One region of the Streptomyces fungicidicus genome, then DNA from elsewhere that is predicted to be linked to it. Evidence: riboswitches for the same ligand, from Rfam matches in the RefSeq annotation. Region 1 holds a riboswitch; the other holds the start of a gene.

The links. A riboswitch is a leader RNA that binds a small molecule or an ion and turns the genes downstream of it on or off. The one in region 1 is predicted to bind glycine.
Region 2: it holds a riboswitch for glycine, as region 1 does, so the genes downstream of both, gcvP (aminomethyl-transferring glycine dehydrogenase) here and gcvT (glycine cleavage system aminomethyltransferase GcvT) in region 1, are expected to answer to the same signal.

The regions. Positions count from the first base shown of each region.
Region 1 covers NZ_CP023407.1:5,498,479-5,507,710, forward strand. The annotation lists gene gcvH (glycine cleavage system protein GcvH) at 1-40, opposite strand, end outside; gene gcvT (glycine cleavage system aminomethyltransferase GcvT) at 157-1,275, opposite strand; glycine riboswitch at 1,360-1,491, opposite strand; glycine riboswitch at 1,492-1,592, opposite strand; gene CNQ36_RS25135 (AAA family ATPase) at 1,815-2,483, shown strand; gene CNQ36_RS25140 (enhanced serine sensitivity protein SseB) at 2,558-3,337, shown strand; gene CNQ36_RS25145 (enhanced serine sensitivity protein SseB C-terminal domain-containing protein) at 3,706-4,494, shown strand; gene CNQ36_RS25150 (ABC transporter substrate-binding protein) at 4,901-6,574, shown strand; gene CNQ36_RS25155 (ABC transporter permease) at 6,682-7,686, shown strand; gene CNQ36_RS25160 (ABC transporter permease) at 7,688-8,647, shown strand; gene CNQ36_RS25165 (ABC transporter ATP-binding protein) at 8,654-9,232, shown strand, end outside.
Region 2 covers NZ_CP023407.1:1,199,938-1,209,169, reverse strand. The annotation lists gene CNQ36_RS05485 (DNA polymerase IV) at 1-431, shown strand, start outside; gene CNQ36_RS05480 (PRC-barrel domain-containing protein) at 441-815, opposite strand; glycine riboswitch at 930-1,025, shown strand; gene gcvP (aminomethyl-transferring glycine dehydrogenase) at 1,200-4,085, shown strand; gene CNQ36_RS05470 (ABC transporter ATP-binding protein) at 4,164-5,261, opposite strand; gene CNQ36_RS05465 (ABC transporter permease) at 5,266-6,105, opposite strand; gene modA (molybdate ABC transporter substrate-binding protein) at 6,102-6,917, opposite strand; gene CNQ36_RS05455 (TOBE domain-containing protein) at 7,086-7,481, opposite strand; gene CNQ36_RS05450 (NAD(P)-dependent oxidoreductase) at 7,547-8,455, opposite strand; gene CNQ36_RS05445 (winged helix-turn-helix transcriptional regulator) at 8,540-8,911, shown strand; gene CNQ36_RS05440 (DUF5999 family protein) at 9,036-9,232, opposite strand, start outside.

The DNA of each region.
Region 1 (9,232 bases):
CGTGCTCCTTGCTGTAACGCAGCTGCGTGGGGTTGCTCATGGCCTGAATTCTCCTGTACGGGGGGATGGCGGATGACTGAGGGGACTGCGTGCGGCGTCCGTGAGCAGGCACGACGTGCTCACCTCACGAGCGCGGGAAGCCGTCTTCCGACGGTGTCACTTCTGCCGCTTGTAGAACGGCAGCGCCACGACCTCGTACGGTTCGTGGCTGCCGCGGATGTCCACGCCGACGCCCTCGGTGCCCGGCGCCGCGTGCGCCGCGTCGACGTACGCCATCGCGATCGGCTTGCCCAGGGTGGGGGAGGGGGCGCCGGAGGTGACCTCGCCGATCACCTCGCCGCCGGCCACGACCGCGTACCCGGAGCGCGGGATCCGGCGGCCCTCGGCGACCAGGCCGACCAGGACCCGCGGGGGCTCGGAGGCGGCGCGCTCGGCGGCCTCGGCGAGCGCCGCACGGCCCACGAAGTCGCCCTCCTTCTCGAACTTCACCACCCGGCCGAGACCGGCGTCGAAGGGCGTGAGCGAGGTGCTCAGCTCGTTGCCGTACAGCGGCATGCCCGCCTCCAGGCGGAGGGTGTCCCGGCAGGACAGCCCGCAGGGGACCAGCCCGGCGCCCTCGCCCGCCTTGGTCAGCGCCTGCCACAGCTCCACCGCGTGCTCCGGCTTCACGAACAGCTCGAAGCCGTCCTCGCCGGTGTATCCCGTACGGGCGATCAGCGCGGGGACGCCGGCGACGGTGCCGGGCAGGCCGGCGTAGTACTTCAGGCCGTCCAGGTCGGCGTCGGTGAGGCTCTTCAGGATCGCCGGGGACTCGGGGCCCTGCACGGCGAGCAGCGCGTAGGCGTCGCGGTCGTCGCGGACCTCGGCGTCGAAGCCGGCCGCGCGCTCCCGCAGGGCGTCCAGCACCACCTGGGCGTTGGAGGCGTTGGCGACCACCAGGTACTCGGTGTCGCCCAGCCGGTAGACGATCAGGTCGTCCAGGATGCCGCCGTCCTCGCGGCAGATCATGGTGTAGCGGGCGCGGCCCGGCTTGACGCTGCCGATGTTGCCGACCAGGGCGTGGTCGAGGAGCGAGGCGGCCTGAGGGCCGGTGACGGCGATCTCGCCCATGTGCGAGAGGTCGAACAGGCCGGCCCTGGTGCGCACGGCGTTGTGCTCGTCGCGCTCGGAGCCGTAGCGCAGGGGCATGTCCCAGCCGGCGAAGTCGGTCATCGTCGCGCCGAGCGCGCGATGCAGTGCATCGAGCGCGGTCCGACGGGGTTCGGTGCTGCTCATCGGTCGGTCTCCCAGAGGCGATGGGGGTCCCTCCCGCGCGAGTTCACTCGGGTTCACTCGGGCGTGGGGGATGGCGAGGACAATTCCTCCCCATCTGTCATCGGAACCTGAGAGGTTCGCCATGACTGCCCACGCAGGGGACGGTCCTGGCTTGCACCTTGGGTGGAGCCGCCGGAGCACTGCCCGTGCCTTCGGCGGCCCGCTTTTCAGATGTGCCTCGCCCGCGCGGTAACGGGGCCTGAGAGATTCAAGGGAGGGACTTGCTCCTTCGGCGCCCCGGCGGCAACAGGTGCCGGGGACTCTCCCGCGCGGATTCAAACGGCCGGTATGCAGTTGGCGCGCACATCATTGCACGCATTGTCCGGGTGCGGCAGGGGGACCCTTCTCAGGGGGTGCACGGGAGGTACGGGCACGGTCACAGGGGGCTGTGACAGGCCTGTTTCAGGAAACGGACGGAATCGCGAGACCCCGGCATTACCTTCTCTTTACACTCGGCGGGGATCGGTATCCGTACCTGGCCCCAGGGGAGGACGATCACGGTGAACAGGACCACGGCGTGCGCCACCACCACGGGCGTCGCGCTGCCTCAGCAACCGGCCGCTCAGGCCAGGGAGGCCCGCGGCGCGCTGCCGGCGCCCGTCGTCCGCGATCTGCGCGCGCGGGACGGCCGCAGCCCGCGCGCCCTGCTCTTCGGGCCCCGCGACCTCGTCGTGGTCACCGGCCTGCCCGGCAGCGGCAAGTCCACGCTGATGCGGCGCGCGGTGCGCGGCGCCCGCGTCGACTCCCAGGACACCCGCGACCGCTGGGACGGCCGGATGCCGCGCCTGCTGCCGTACGCGGTCTACCGCCCGCTGGTCCGCCTCGCCCACTACGCCGGGCTGCGCCGCACCCTGCGCTCCGGCGGACCGGTCGTGGTGCACGACTGCGGCACGCAGGCCTGGGTGCGCCGCTGGCTGGCCCGCGAGGCGCGCCGCCGGGACGCGAGCCTGCATCTGCTGCTGCTGGACGTCACCCCGCAACAGGCCCTGGCCGGCCAGCGGGCACGCGGACGCGGGGTCTCCCGGTACGCGTTCCTGCGCCACCGCGCGGCGAGCGACCGGCTGCTGCACGCGGTGGAGCGCGGCGGACTGCCGGCGGGCTGCGGATCGGCGGTCCTCATCGACCGGGAGGCGGCGGACGCCCTGCGCCGGATCGGCTTCACGGGCTGACCGGATAGCCTTTCCAGCCACAGCAGTGGTTAGTGGTGAGTGGTCAGTGGTCACAGGCAGCAGGCGGTAGGCAGATGGACTTCCCGGCGGACTTCCCCGCGCAGGCACACCCCCATCCGCACGGTGGATGGCCCGGCAACGAACTGGAGGAGGTGCTCTCCGCCTCCCTCGGCGTCCCCTCGGCGGGCGGCCGGATCGTCGAGGTGCTGGGCCGCAGCTTCGTCTGGGTCCCGCTGCCCAACGGCGGAGGTCCGCACAGCGGTCCGCTGGACCTGCCCACGATGGAGCTCGACGGCCAGGCCTTCGTCCCCGTCTTCACCTCCGAGGAGCAGTTCCGCCAGGTCGTCGGCGCCCACATGTCGTACACGATCGCGCCCGCCGTGGAGTTCGCCCGCGGTCTGCCGCCGCAGGCCGGCATCGTGGTGAACCCCGGCGGAGTGGTCGGCATCCCGCTGCCGCCGGCGGCCGTGGCCGAACTGTGCCGGGCCGGCCGCACCATGCTGGACGGCCCGGCGGGCGGCGGCCGGGTCCGGCTGTTCGAACCCGACTGGCAGCAGGACCCGGTGGACTTCCTCGCGGCGGCCTCGGCGGAGTTCGCGGACATCGGCGTGGTGACCACCGCCCGGCGCTGCCTCGCCGCGATCGAGACGGCCGAGCCGGTCCTCTTCGTCGGCGTGGAACTCTCCGAATGGGAGGGCGACGCCCGCACCCTCCCCCTGGACGCCCTCTCCCGTGCCCTCGGCCGCACCCCCGCCCCCTGGCCGGTCAACCTCATCGTCCTGGACATAGCCCAGGACCCCGTCGGCGACTGGCTCCGCACCAAGGTCCCCCCCTTCTACCAACGCCAGCCGTAACCCCCCCCGGAGGGGCGCGGGGCCACACCGATACACGGCTCCACTCGGAGACCCCCCTAGGGGCGCGGGGAACTGCGCGACAAGCCCCGACGCACCCGCACCCGCTTCCCCACTCGCGCCCCCGGTGGGGGCCTCCGCGGCGGTCACGACACGACACGAGCGCGACAGAAACCCCCTCAGGGGCGCGGGGCCGTACCGATATGCGGCTCCGCCGCGCGGGCGCGACAAGCCACAACCGACCCGCACCCGCCGGACCTCTCGCGCCCCCCGGCGGGGGCAACGGCGGCCGGTCGCCGCAAGGCAGACCGCCGCACCGCGTCGGCTTAAGCTAGGTTCATCCGCTGGCGAGGTACGGAGGGGCGATACAAGTGAGCGCTGGCACCGCGGCGGCCGGACAGGTCGAGCACATGCTGCGCCAGGTGACGCCCGGGCGTTACGACGCGTACGAGGCGTTGCTGCGCGCGCTCGCGACCCCCTCGTCCGGCCAGATCTGGATGCTGCTCTGGAACGGCCAGGCCGGCTCCCCGGACGCCCAGTACGGGAACATGGAGGTCGACGGCCTCGGTTACGCCCCCTGCGTGACCTCCGCCCAGGAGCTCTCCGCCAGCGGCTGGAACCGGTCGTACGAGGTGGTCGACGGCCTCGAGGTGGCCCGCGCCCTCTACCCCGACCACTACGGTCTCTGGCTGAACCCGCACGCGCCCGGCGGCGGCGTCGGCATCCCCTGGCTGGACCTGCGCCGCATCGCCGGCGGCCTGGACCGCCGGCCCGCCGGACCGCTGCGGCTGTCCGAACCGGCCATCGAGATCCCTCAGTTCTACGCCCTCCTCGCGCAGAACGCGCACCGCACCCCGGCCGTCCGCGCGCTGCGCCGCGCCTGGGTGCAGCCCGCCCTGGGCGCCCCCTACCTCGCCATCGGCCTGGACGTGTACGACACCTCCCCGCCGGCCGTGGACGCCGTACGGGCGATGATGCAGCAGTCCCTCGGTGCGGTCCCGGACGGGCTGCCGGTGTCGACCGTCGCCATGTCCGACGAGCACGACCCGGTCGCGATGTGGCTGCGCGCCAACGGCCGCCCCTTCTACGACCGCGAGGCGCACGGCGCCGTGCCGCCTCCCGCGTCCGCCTACGGCTACCCGCCCGCGCAGCGGGGCTGACCGGGCCCTTCCGTCCCGTCTGACGAGGCGTCACTGTCCACCAGGTGGACAGCGGACGCCGACCCGCGGCGCCCGCCCGCCGTCCGCGCCCCTCGCCGACCGACGCTGATTTCACGTCAGATTTTCGGCCATGCGCGCTCAGCGATCACCCGTTGACCGCCTGTCACCTGCGGTTTCACCCGTTCTTCACGTCATCCGACGTCACCCGGCGGGTCGTTGGGAGGGTGCCGATTGTGTCCGGAGGGTTAAATCCCGGCGGGAGGATGCCTGAACCGTCCCTTATGTCAACTGTTCAGATCTCAGGTAGGTATCACCGCTATCCGGACTGTTCCTGACCGACTGAGAACGTCTGTAGTGTTCGGCCGGTCAAGATGCATCCACATAGCGGACCCGGAGTGGCCCCAGTATGCGCATATTCAAGTCCCGAGGCGCTCGGGCGATCACGGCCGCGGTGGCGGTCGGTCTGATCGCTACGGGCTGCTCCAGTGAACGGGACGCTGACAACGAAGGCAGCGGCGGCAAGAAGGACACCTTCGTCTTCGCCGGTGCAGGTGACCCGGGTTCTCTGGACCCTGCCCTCGCGAGCGACGGTGAAACCTTCCGTGTGACGCGCCAGGCGTTCGAGGCCCTGCTCGAGCACGAGTCGGGCGGCACCAAGCTGGTCGGCGGTCTCGCCGAGACCTGGTCGAGCAACGACGAGGGTACCGTCTGGACCTTCAACCTCCGCAAGGGCGTGAAGTTCCACGACGGCGAGGCGTTCAACGCCGCGGCGGTCTGTGCCAACTACGACCACTGGTTCAACTGGAAGGGCACCTACCAGTCCAGCGCGGTCTCGTACTACTGGCAGACCATCATGGGCGGCTTCGCGAAGAACGAGGACAAGGAGACGCCCGAGGCGAACTACAAGTCCTGCACCGCGAAGGACGACAACACCGCCGTCATCGAGGTCAAGAAGCCCTCCGCGAACCTCCCCGGCGGCTTCTCCCTGCAGGCCCTTGCGATCCACTCGCCGAAGGCCCTCAAGGCGTACGAGAAGGAAGAGGCGACCGCCAAGGGCGACGCCATCACGTACCCCAAGTACAGCCAGGAGGCCGGCACGGTCGCCGGTACCGGCCCGTACAAGATCACGAAGTGGAACAAGGGCAACAAGGAAGTCAGCCTGACCCGCTTCGACGACTACTGGGGCGACAAGGCCAAGATCAAGAACCTGGTCTTCCGCACCATCGACACCGAAGAGGGCCGCCGCCAGGCGCTCCAGGCCGGTGACATCGACGGCTACGACCTCGTCGCTCCGGCCGACGTCAAGACCCTCGAGGACCAGGGCTACGTCGTCCCGACCCGTGGCGTCTTCAACCTCTTCTACGTGGGCATGAGCCAGGGCGCCAACAAGGCGCTCAAGAAGAAGGACGTCCGCCAGGCGATCGCGCAGGCGATCGACAAGGAGAACCTGGTCAAGACCCAGCTGCCCGAGGGCGGCAAGGTCGCCGACCAGTTCATGCCGGACACCATCGCGGGCTACTCCAAGAACGTCGAGAAGTACCCGTACGACACCGCCGCCTCGAAGGACCTCCTCAAGAAGGCCGGTGAGGAGAAGCTCGAGATCGAGTTCTGCTACCCGACCGAGGTCACCCGCCCGTACATGCCTGCCCCGCAGGACCTGTTCGAGCTGATGAAGGCCGACCTGGAGAAGGCCGGCATCAAGGTCAAGCCGAAGGCCATGAAGTGGGCCCCGGACTACATCGACGCCACCGAGGCGGGCTCCTGCGCCCTGCACATGCTCGGCTGGACCGGTGACTTCAACGACGGCTACAACTTCATCGGCACCTGGTTCGCCGGGTACGACAAGCAGTGGGGCTTCAAGGACAAGAAGGTCTTCGACGCCGTGAACGCCGGCTCGGAGATGGGCAAGGCCGAGGAGCGCACCGCCGCGTACGAGAAGGCCAACGAGGTCATCATGGACTACCTCCCGGGTGTCCCGATCTCGTCCTCCCCGCCGGCCATCGCCTTCGCCAAGAACGTGAACCCGCCGAACGTCTCCCCGCTGACGCAGGAAGTCTTCTCCGAGACGTCCTTCAAGTAGGCGAACAGCGGTAGAACACCAAAACGGGGGGTCCGCCCGGTCGTCGCAACTCGGCGACCGGGCGGGTCCATTCATGTAAGAAACCACGCAAGAAAGGGGCATGCGGGGTGCTGCGTCTCGTCGTACGAAGACTGCTCCAGCTCATACCCACGCTGCTCGGCCTGTCGGTTCTGCTCTTCCTGTGGCTCGACCGTCTGCCCGGTGGACCCGCCTCAGCGATCCTGGGGGAGAAGGCCACCGAGGCCGAAGTGGTGCGGATCAACCGCGCGCTCGGGCTGGACCAGCCCGTCTACGTCCAGTACTGGCGTTTCCTGAAGCGCATCGCCGAACTCGACCTGGGCACCTCCACCCAGACCGGGCAGCCGGTGTGGGACGAGTTCGTCCTGCGCTTCCCCGCGACCGTGGAACTGTCCCTGCTCGCGATCCTCATCGCCGTGGTCGTCGGCGTCCCGCTCGGCTACTTCGCGGCCCGCAACCGCGGTGGCTGGCTCGACGTCACGTCGGTCTCCGGCTCGCTCGTCGGCATCTGCATTCCGGTCTTCTTCCTGGCTCTGCTCCTGAAGCAGATCTTCGCCGTCAACCTCGGCATCTTCCCCGCCTTCGGGCGCCAGGACACCGGCATCAACGCCACCGACGTGACCGGCTTCGCCGTCCTGGACGGCGTCCTCACCGGGGAACTCGACGCCTCCTGGGACGCGATCATGCATCTGATCCTGCCCTCGGTCGCCCTGGCCTCCATCCCGCTCGCCGTCATCGTGCGCATGACCCGCGCCAGCGTTCTCGAAGTGCAGGACGAGGACTACGTCCGCACCGCCGAGGCCAAGGGCCTCAAGCGGAGCGTCATCCGGGGCCGGCACGTGCTGCGCAACGCGATGCTCCCCGTGGTGACCGCGGTCGGCCTGCTCACCGGCTCCCTGCTGTCCGGCGCGGTCCTGACCGAGTCCGTGTTCTCCTTCGGCGGCATCGGCTCCTTCATCCGGACAGCGATCGACGGCCGCGACTACCCCGTGCTCGTCGGGTTCATCATGTTCATCGCGCTGATATACGTCCTGATCAACTTGTTGGTGGACCTGGCGTACAGCCTCATCGACCCGAGAGTGCGGGTGCACTGACATGAGTGTCGCCACCAAGACCGACAAGATCCAGCGTCTCGCGGAACTGGCCGCCACCAAGGAGACCAGCACCGGCGCCAGCCTCTGGCGGGAGGCGTTCCGGCGCCTCAAGCGCAGCAAGATGGCGATCATCGGCGCGATCGTCATCGCCCTGTTCGTCGTCCTCGCGATCGTCGGGCCCTACATCGCCCCGTTCTCGCCGACCGCCCAGACCTGGCGCAACGAGGTCTTCCCCAACCGCGGCGAGTTCATCGGGATGCGCGGCGAGAACTGGTTCGGCCTCGACCACCTCGGCCGGGACATGTTCTCCCGCATGCTGGTCGGCGCCCGCCAGACGCTGCTCGTCGGCGTCGTCGCCACGCTGATCGGTCTGATCATCGGCTTCGTGATCGGCGGTCTCGCCGGCGCCTTCGCCACCCTCGGCGGCGACACCGGCAAGCGGATCGACTCCGTCATCATGCGCTTCATCGACATCATGCTGGCGATGCCCTCGCTGCTGCTGGCGGTGTCCATCGCCGCGGTCATGGGGCAGTCGCTGACCACCGTGATGATCGCCGTGGGTGTCGTCCAGATCCCGGTGTTCGCCCGGCTGCTGCGCGGCTCCATGCTGGCCCAGGGCAGCGCGGAGTACGTGCTCGCCGCCCGGTCCCTCGGTGTGCGCAAGCGGCGCATCGTCCTCTCGCAGATCATCCCCAACTCGCTCAGCCCGGTGATCGTGCAGGCCACGCTCTCCCTGGCCACCGCGATCATCGAGGCGGCCGCGCTGTCCTACCTGGGCCTCGGCAACCCCGACCCGGCCATCCCGGAGTGGGGCGTCATGCTCACCCAGGCGCAGCGGTTCTTCGACAACGCGCCGATGATGGCGGTCTACCCCGCCGTCGGCATCATCATCACCGCCCTCGGCTTCACCCTCCTCGGCGAGGCCATGCGGGAAGCCCTCGACCCGAAGCTGAGGGGCTGAACCACCATGTCTCTGCTCACTGTCGACGAACTGACCATCACCTTCGGCGGCCGCGGCCGCAAGGAGTCCCGGGCGGTCGACGGCGTCTCCTTCGAGGTCGACCAGGGCCAGGTCGTGGGCCTGGTCGGCGAGTCCGGCTGCGGAAAGTCCGTCACCTCCCTGGCCCTGATGGGCCTGCTCCCGAGCAAGGGCGTCACCATCGGCGGCCGTGCCGAGTTCGACGGCACGGACCTGTTCACGATGAACGCCTCCGCCCGCCGCGACCTGCGCGGCAGCGAGATGGCGATGATCTTCCAGGACCCGCTGTCCTCGCTCAACCCGGTCGTGCCGATCGGCGTGCAGGTCATCGAGATCCTGGAGCGCCACCGCGGACTGAAGGGCGAGGCCGCCCGCAAGGAGGCCGCCCACCTGCTGGACCGGGTCGGCATCCCCGACCCGACCCGGCGGCTCAAGGAGTACCCGCACCAGCTCTCCGGCGGTATGCGCCAGCGCGCGCTGATCGCCATGGCGGTGGCCTGCGCCCCGCGCATGCTCATCGCCGACGAGCCGACCACGGCCCTCGACGTGACCATCCAGGCCCAGATC
Region 2 (9,232 bases), 4.3 Mb from region 1:
CGGGGCGGCTGCTGGACTCCGTCGACACCACGGGCGGCGTACGACTGCTGGGAGTGGGGGTCAGCGGACTGGCCGACTACACACAGGAGGACCTGTTCGCGCAGGCCGCGGGGAGGGACGCGGGCGACACCCCGTACGAGGAGGACGAAACGGCGCACACGCCGGAGCGGGAGGCCCCCGCCGAGCGGCGCTGGCCTGCCGGTCACGACGTGCGGCACTCCGTGTACGGGCACGGATGGGTGCAGGGAAGCGGGCTGGGCCGGGTCACCGTGCGCTTCGAGACGCCCCTCTCCGAGCCGGGCCGGGTGCGGACGTTCCGTGTCGGCGACCCGGCCCTCGAGCCGGCGGAGCCGCTGCCGCTGGTCCCGCGCGTGCCCGGGGAGAAGGAGGACGTGGGCGCCGGCGGAGGGGCGGACGCGGAGAGCTCCTGAGCGGGCGGCTCAGGCCTGCTTGTCGTGGCCGGCGAGCCTGCCGAAGTCGCGGTCCGGCAGGGGCGGAGGGGCGGAGATGTCGAGGCCGTAGTGGTGGTAGAGCTGGAGCTCCTGCTCGGGGGAGAGATGGCGGCCCACGCCGAAGTCGGGTGCGTCCTTGATGAGGGCGCGTTCGAAGGGCACCTGGAGGGCGCCGTCGACGATCTCGCTCGGCTCCAGGGGGACGAAGGCGTCCCTGCTGAACAGGCCGGTGCGTATGGCCGCCCACTCCGGCACACCGGTGGCGTCGTCGAGGTAGACCTCGTCGATCGTGCCGATCCGGGTGCCGTTGCGGTCGAACGCCTTGCGGCCGATCAGGTGACGCGGATCGATGTCGGTCTGCACAGGCCCTCCACTGCTCGCAAACTCATCCGTAAGCACTACAGAACGGCACAATCGGCGGAGCGGCCACTCGAAGGTCCGGGCCCGGTGCTCGCTGGTACGCTGGCAAACGGCTGCTGACCCCGCGCGGGAGAGTCCCCCGGACACCACCGGGGGCGCCGAAGGAGCAAATCCTCCCCGGAATCTCTCAGGCACACGTACCGCGCGGACGAGGTCACTCTGGAAAGCAGGGCGGGTGTCGACGGCTTCCGCTCTCACCGACGGTGAAAGCCGGGCGTCTTCGGGCGATCCGGTGAAGCTCTCAGGTTGAGATGACAGAGGGGGAGGCCGTCCGGGCACCCGCGCCGTGGTGCCCCTCGAAGGTCGTCGGACCAGGAGGCCTCCTCAATGACCGCCCCTCGTACTCCGCTCTCCGAACTCGAACAGGGAATCCCCTTCGAGCAGCGCCACATCGGCCCCGACCACGAGGCACGGGCCAAGATGCTCGCGCAGGTCGGCTACGGCTCGCTGGACGAGCTGACGGCCGCCGCGGTGCCGGATGTGATCAAGAACGCCGACGCGCTGGACCTGCCGGGTGCCCGGAGCGAGGCCGAGGTGCTGGCCGAGCTGCGGTCGCTGGCCGACCGCAACGAGGTGCTGGGCTCCATGATCGGGCTCGGCTACTACGGCACCTTCACCCCGCCGGTCATCCTGCGCAACGTGATGGAGAACCCCGCCTGGTACACGGCCTACACGCCGTACCAGCCGGAGATCTCGCAGGGCCGGCTCGAGGCGCTGCTGAACTTCCAGACCGTGGTCGCCGAGCTCACCGGACTGCCCACGTCCGGCGCCTCCCTGCTCGACGAGGGCACCGCCGCCGCCGAGGCGATGGCCCTGTCGCGGCGCATGGGCAAGAACAAGAAGGGCCTCTTCCTGGTCGACGCGGACGCCCTTCCGCAGACGATCGCCGTGATCGAGACCCGCGCCGAGCCGACCGGCGTCGAGGTCGTCGTCGCCGACCTGAGCGACGGCATCCCCGCCGCGCTCGCCGAGCGCGAGATCAACGGCGTACTCATCCAGTACCCGGGTGCCTCCGGCGCCGTACGCGACATCAAGCCGGTCATCGACCAGGCGCACGGGCTCGGCGCGCTCGTCACCGTCGCCGCCGACCTGCTCGCCCTCACCCTGCTGAAGTCGCCCGGTGAGCTGGGCGCGGACATCGCGGTCGGCACCACCCAGCGCTTCGGTGTGCCGATGGGCTTCGGCGGACCGCACGCCGGCTACATGGCCGTGCAGGAGAAGATGGCGCGCAGCCTGCCCGGCCGGCTCGTCGGCGTCTCCGTCGACGCGGACGGGCACAAGGCGTACCGCCTCGCCCTGCAGACCCGTGAGCAGCACATCCGCCGCGAGAAGGCCACCAGCAACATCTGCACCGCCCAGGTGCTGCTCGCCGTCATGGCCGGCATGTACGCCGTCTACCACGGCCCGGAGGGGCTGCGGCTGATCGCGCGGCGCACCCACCGGTACGCCACCGTGCTCGCCGAGGGGCTGCGGGCCGGCGGAGCCGAGATCGTGCACGGCTCCTACTTCGACACGCTGACGGTGCGCGTCGCCGGGCGGGCCGCCGAGGTCGCCGCCGCCGCCCGCGACAACGGGGTCAACCTGCGTCTCGTCGACGCCGACCACGTCTCCCTCGCCTGCGACGAGACCACCACCCGGGCCCAGCTGACCGCCGTGTGGAGCGCCTTCGGCGTGGAGGGCGACACCGAGGCCCTGGACGCGACCGCGCGGGACACGCTGCCGGACGCCCTGCTGCGCGACGACGAGTACCTGACGCACCCCGTCTTCCAGCAGCACCGCTCCGAGACCGCCATGCTGCGCTACCTGCGCCGGCTCGCCGACCGCGACTACGCGCTCGACCGCGGCATGATCCCGCTGGGCTCCTGCACCATGAAGCTCAACGCGACCACCGAGATGGAGCCGGTCACCTGGCCCGAGTTCGGGCAGCTGCACCCCTTCGTGCCCGCCGAGCAGGCGGGGGGCTACCTCACGCTCATCCACGAGCTGGAGGAGCGTCTCGCCGAGGTCACCGGTTACGACAAGGTGTCCCTCCAGCCCAACGCCGGCTCCCAGGGCGAGCTGGCCGGACTGCTCGCCGTCCGCGGCTACCACCGGGCCAACGGCGACGAGCAGCGCACCGTCTGCCTGATCCCGTCGTCCGCGCACGGCACCAACGCCGCCAGCGCCGTGATGGCCGGGATGAAGGTCGTCGTGGTCAGGACCTCCGACGACGGCGAGGTCGACGTCGCGGACCTGCGGGCCAAGATCGGGCAGTACCGCGACCAGCTCGCGGTGCTGATGATCACGTACCCCTCGACGCACGGTGTGTTCGAGGAGCACGTCGCCGACATCTGCGCCGAGGTGCACGAGGCCGGCGGTCAGGTGTACGTGGACGGCGCCAACCTCAACGCCCTGGTGGGTCTCGCCAAGCCGGGTCACTTCGGCGGCGACGTCTCGCACCTGAACCTGCACAAGACCTTCTGCATCCCGCACGGCGGCGGCGGTCCCGGCGTCGGCCCGGTCGGCGTGCGGGCGCACCTGGCCCCGTACCTGCCGAACCACCCGCTCCAGCCGGAGGCCGGTCCGGAGACGGGCGTGGGGCCCATCTCGGCGGCGCCGTGGGGCTCGGCGGGCATCCTGCCCATCTCCTGGGCGTACGTCCGTCTCATGGGCGGCGAGGGGCTCAAGCGGGCCACGCAGGTGGCCGTGCTCAGCGCCAACTACATCGCCAAGCGCCTCGAGCCGCACTTCCCGGTGCTCTACACCGGCCCCGGCGGGCTGGTCGCGCACGAGTGCATCATCGACCTGCGCCCGCTCACCAAGGCGACCGGTGTCAGCGTCGACGACGTCGCCAAGCGGCTGATCGACTACGGCTTCCACGCGCCGACGATGTCGTTCCCGGTGGCCGGCACGCTGATGATCGAGCCCACCGAGTCCGAGGACCTGTCCGAGCTCGACCGGTTCTGCGAGACGATGATCGCGATCCGTGCGGAGATCGAGAAGGTCGGTTCGGGCGAGTGGCCCGCGGAGGACAACCCGCTGCGCAACGCCCCGCACACCGCCGCCGCCCTCGGCGGGGAGTGGGAGCACGCCTACAGCCGCGAGGAGGCCGTCTTCCCGGCCGGGGTGAGCGCCGCCGACAAGTACTGGCCGCCGGTGCGCCGCATCGACCAGGCCTTCGGCGACCGCAACCTGGTCTGCTCCTGCCCGCCGCTGGACGCGTACGAGGACTGACACTCACGCCGAAGGGCCCCCGCTCGGTCGAGCGGGGGCCCTCCGGCGTGTGCGGTGCCGGGAACCGCGGTGCCCGGGCTACGCCGGGTAGGCGTGCGTCTGGGCCGCCTTGACCGCCGCCCACACCGGGGCGCCCGGATGGAGGTCCAGTTCGGCCGCGGCGACCGTGGTGAGGTCGGCGGCCAGCGCCAGCTCCCCGGTCAGTTCCACGCGGATCTGGTCCCCGTGGGTCTCCAGCCCGGCGACCTCGCAGTGCCAGAGGTTGCGGGCGCTGGAGCCGGTGGGCCGTGCCCGGTACAGGGTCACCGCGCCGGGCGGGAACGCCACGAAGACGGGGCCGGAGAGGCCCTCCGTGGTGCTGACGGCGGGGCCCGCGGCGAGCCGCACCGTGTGGCCCTCGGCCTGCCCCCGGTACAGGTTCAGGCCGACGAGCTGGGCGATGTACTCGGTGCGCGGGTGACGGGCGATCTCGGACGGGCTGCCCTCCTGCACGATCCGGCCCCCCTCCACGACGACCAGCCGGTCGGCCAGCACCATGGCGTCCAGCGGGTCGTGCGTGACCAGGACGGCGACGGCCTCGAACGCGGCCAGATGGCGGCGGAGCTGCGCGCGCACCTCCAGCCGGGTGCGGGCGTCCAGCGCCGCGAGCGGCTCGTCCAGGAGCAGCAGCCGGGGGTGCGTGGCGAGGGCGCGGGCGACGGCCACGCGCTGCGCCTGGCCGCCGGAGAGCCGCCGGGGCCTGGCGCCCGCGTGTTCGGCCAGGCCCATGCGGTCCAGCCACTCGGCGGCCTGCGCGCGAGCCTCGGCCTTGCCGGCGCCCCGGCAGCGCGGCCCGAAGGCCACGTTGTCGAGGGCGGTCAGATGCGGGAAGAGCAGATAGTCCTGGAAGACGACACCGACCGGGCGCGACTCGGGCGGCGTACGGCGCAGATCGGCGCCGTCCAGCCGCAGATGGCCGGCGGTGAGCGGGGCGAGGCCCGCGAGGGCGCGCAGCGCGGTGGTCTTGCCGGCGCCGTTCGGACCCAGCAGGGCGACGACCTCACCGGGCGCGGCCCTCAGCGCGATGTCCAGGCGGAACGCTTCGCGGTCGACGACGAGGCGCGCGTCCAGGCCCTGGGCGGCGGTTGCGGCGGGGGCGCCGGCCGGGTCGGACAGGTGCTCGGGCTTCTTCGGCATGGTGTCAGGCGGTCCTCATCCAGCGGTCCCGCAGCCCGGCCAGTACGGCGATGGACACCGTCAGCAGCACCAGACTGAGCGCGATCGCGGCGGCCGGGTCGTTCTGCAGGGCGAGGTAGACCGCGAGCGGCATGGTCTGGGTGCGGCCGGGGAAGTTGCCCGCGAAGGTGATCGTCGCGCCGAACTCCCCGAGGGCGCGGGCCCAGGCGAGCACGGCGCCGGCGGCGATGCCCGGGGCGATGAGCGGCAGCGTCACCCGGCGGAACGCGGTGAAGCGGGAGGCGCCCAGGGTGGTGGCCGCCTCCTCGTACCGCGGGTCGGCCGCCCGCAGCGTGCCCTCGACGCTGATGACGAGGAACGGCATCGCCACGAACGTCTCGGCCAGGACGACGCCCGTCGTGGTGAACGGCAGCGTGACACCGAACCAGGCGTCCAGCCACTGGCCCACGACACCGTTGCGGCCCAGGGCGAGCAGCAGGGCGACACCGCCCACCACCGGGGGCAGCACGAGCGGGAGCGTGACCAGGGCGCGGACCAGGCCGCGGCCGGGGAACTCGGTGCGCGCCAGCAGCCAGGCCAGCGGCACGCCGACGACCATGCTCAGCGCGGTCGCCGTCGTGGCGCAGAACAGCGACAGGCGCAGCGCCTCCCACACCGCGGGGCTGGTGAGCTGACCGGGCAGGTCGCTCCACGGTGCGCGGAGGAGGAGGGCGAGCAGCGGGACCAGCAGGAACGCCAGCCCCAGCATGGCGGGCACGAGGAGGGCGAGCGGCACCCCACGGCTGGGGGCGCGGGGCTTCCGGTAGGTCTCCCGGCCGGCCGCCGGGGCTTGCGGGCCGGTCATGGCTCGAGGAACCCGGCCTCGCCCAGGACCTTCTGGCCCTCCGCCGACTTCACCAGCGCCACGAAGGCCTTCGCCGCCGACGGGTTCGGCGCGTTCTCGAGCCGGGCGATCGGATAGTCATTGACGGCCTCGGCGGCCTCGGGGAACTCCACGCCCTCCACCTTGTCACCGGCCGCCTTCACATCCGTGCGGTACACGACGGCGGCGTCCGCCTCCTTCAGCTGGACCTTCGTGAGGGCGCTCTTGACGTCCTGCTCGTACGACGCCGGTGTCAGTGAGACGCCGCCGGCCTCCAGGGCGGTCCGTGCGGCGGCCCCGCAGGGCACCGTCCTGTCGCAGAGCACCACCTTCAGTCCGGACGAGGTCAGATCCTCGAGGGCGTCGATCCCGTGCGGGTTGCCCGGCACGGTGGCGATCTCCAGCCGGTTGCGGACGAAGGTGCCGGGGCTGCCCGCCGCGTGCCCCTCGTCCGTGACGAGCTTCATCGTCTTGGCGCTGGCCGCCGCGAAGACGTCGGCCGGGGCGCCGTTGTTGATGCCGGCGGCCAGGCTGTCGCTGCCGCCGAAGTTGAAGGTGACCCGCGTCCCCGGGTGCTCCTTCTCGAACCGTTCGCCCAGCGTCGTGAAGCTCTCCTTCAGCGAGGCGGCGGCGAAGACGGTGACCGTGCCGGTCAGGTCCTGCCCGCTCGCTTCCGGGGAGGAGGACGACTCCGAGCCGGACGAGGAGCAGGCGCTCAGCGCGAGCACGGCGGCGGCCGCCCCCGCCCCGGCGATCCGACGGGTCCTGCGTGTACGGCGCGGGAATCGGGTCATCTCGGAGCACTCCCTCTGTGGGCACGGTGGAGAAGAGCCCGCGGAGCCCTCCCCGATACGCCGATCATACTGGCGCATCTGCGAGGGATCGACTCCATTCCACCTTGCATGTGCAAGGAAGAAGGGAGTGAATCGGCGTATGTGCGGGAGGGGAGTCTGTCGATGCCGTCAGGTGCGGTCGATATGGACGTTTGTCGACTTCACGCGGGCGGTGGCCTCCATGCCGACCTCCAGCCCCAGCTCCTCGACGGCCTCACGGGTCAGCAGCGAGACGAGGCGGTGCGGGCCGGCCTGGATCTCGACCTGGGCCGCCACGTCGCCGAGCTTGATCGCGGTGACGATGCCGGGAAAGGCGTTGCGGGCCGAGGTGTACGGGGTGCCCTCCTCGACGGCGCCGGCCCGGGCGAGCTCGACGGAGAACGCGGCCAGGTCCCGCCCGTCGACGAGCCGCCGTCCGCCTTCGTCGCGGTGGGTGGTGATGCGGCCCGCGTCCGCCCAGCGGCGGGCGGTGTCCGGGCTCACTCCGAGCAGCCTCGCTGCCTGGCCGATCGTGTAGGACTGCATGCCGGTCACGATAGGTGGTGCCGCCGGCCCGCCACGCCTCCCGCTGTGCCAGGGTCCGCCTTCGGTCAGCGCGGCGCCCGGATGCCGTCGATGATGCGGGTCCAGTTGTCGCCGCCGTGTCCGTCCTCGATCGCGCGCCGGTAGTGGGCGCGCACGGCCAGCGGGAGCGCGAGGTCGAGGCCGAGCGACGCGCCGGTCTCCACGATGTGGTCGGACGTCGCGCCCATCATGGTGACCGTGCTGAGGTCGCCGGGATGTTCTCCGGCGTCGAGCAGGGCGCCGGGATTCTCCTCGCCGGCCCGCAGGATGTCGCCGATCGAGTCGGCGGAGGCGAGCAGCTCCGGCAGCGCTTCGCCGGCCTTCATCCCCGCGCTGCCCAGCATCGCCGTGGCCTGCATCAGTCCGGACAGGGTGGTCAGGAACACCGTGAGTTGGGCTTGGTACATCATCTGGGCGAGGCCCGGGTCCTCGCCCAGGTACTTCGGGGTCCCGAGCGGTGACAACGTCGCCAGACCGCTCCGCATCGTCTTCTCGGGGCCGCTGTAGTAGACGTGGGCCGCCTCCGTGCCGACCATCGGGGCCGGGACCATGACACCTCCGGTGAGGAAGGTCGCGCCGTGCTCCGCCGCCCAGGCCGACGCCTCGCGTGAGCGGTCGGGAGTGTCGGAGCTCAGGTTGACCAGTGTCCGCCCGGCGAGCGAGGCGGTGGAGCCGTCGAGGATGTCGTACATGGCCCGGTAGTCGGTGAGGCTGAGGATCACGAGGTCACTCGCCTCAACCGCCTCGCCGGGTGTCGCGGCGAGTGTCGCGCCGTCCGTGACGACGCCGTCGGCCCGGCCGGCGGTGCGGTTCCAGACGGTGACCGGGTGGCCGGCGGTGAGAAGGGTGCGGGTCATGGCCTGGCCCATCGGGCCGAGCCCGATCACGGTGACGGTGTCGTGCCGGCCGGTGGGAGGGTTCTCTGGGGCGTTCATGTCTCCATGCTCGGAGAGTCCCGCCACTCTCGGAAGTACATACTTTTTTCTGCGGTACTTACCTTTTCGTAAGGGGGAGTTGTGATGGCCAAGGCACCGAGGCGCGGGCCCTACATCTGCGGCATCGACGCCGCGCTCGACGTGGTCAGCGGCAAATGGAAGGGACTGATCCTCTGGGAGCTCCACGTCTGTCGGGTGTGCCGCTTCGCCGAACTGCGGCGCCGTATGCCGGGGGTGAGCGAGAAGATGCTGACGCAGCACCTGCGGGAGATGGAGGAGGACGGCCTCGTGCACCGTGAGGTGTACGCCGAGGTGCCGCCCCGGGTGGAGTACTCCCTGACCGAGCACGGGCGCACGCTCAACGAGGCGCTCGGACCGCTCGGCGTCTGGGGAGTCGAGCGGATGCGCCGAGAGGGGACCGAAGCGGTCGAGGTGGCCGAACCCTCGCACGGATGAGCCGTCGGTCACCGACCCCGTGCGGTGCGTGATGCCTCCCGGACACGCGTCGGGGCCGGTGCGCAGAGGGTTCTGCGTCCGGCCCCCGGTGTACCCGGGCGGTCCCCGTTCCGCCCGGTCGTCCTCAGGCGGTGGTCAGGCTGACGCCCCGGGAACGCGGGGCGATGACCCTTCCGTCGGGCAGGAGTTCGCCGGTGTCCTCGAAGAACACGACACCGTTGCACAGCAGGCTCCAGCCCTGCTCCGGGTGGTGCGCCACGAGACGGGCGGACTCCCGGTCGGCTGAGTCGGCTGAGGGGCACGATGGCTGGTGCTGGCACA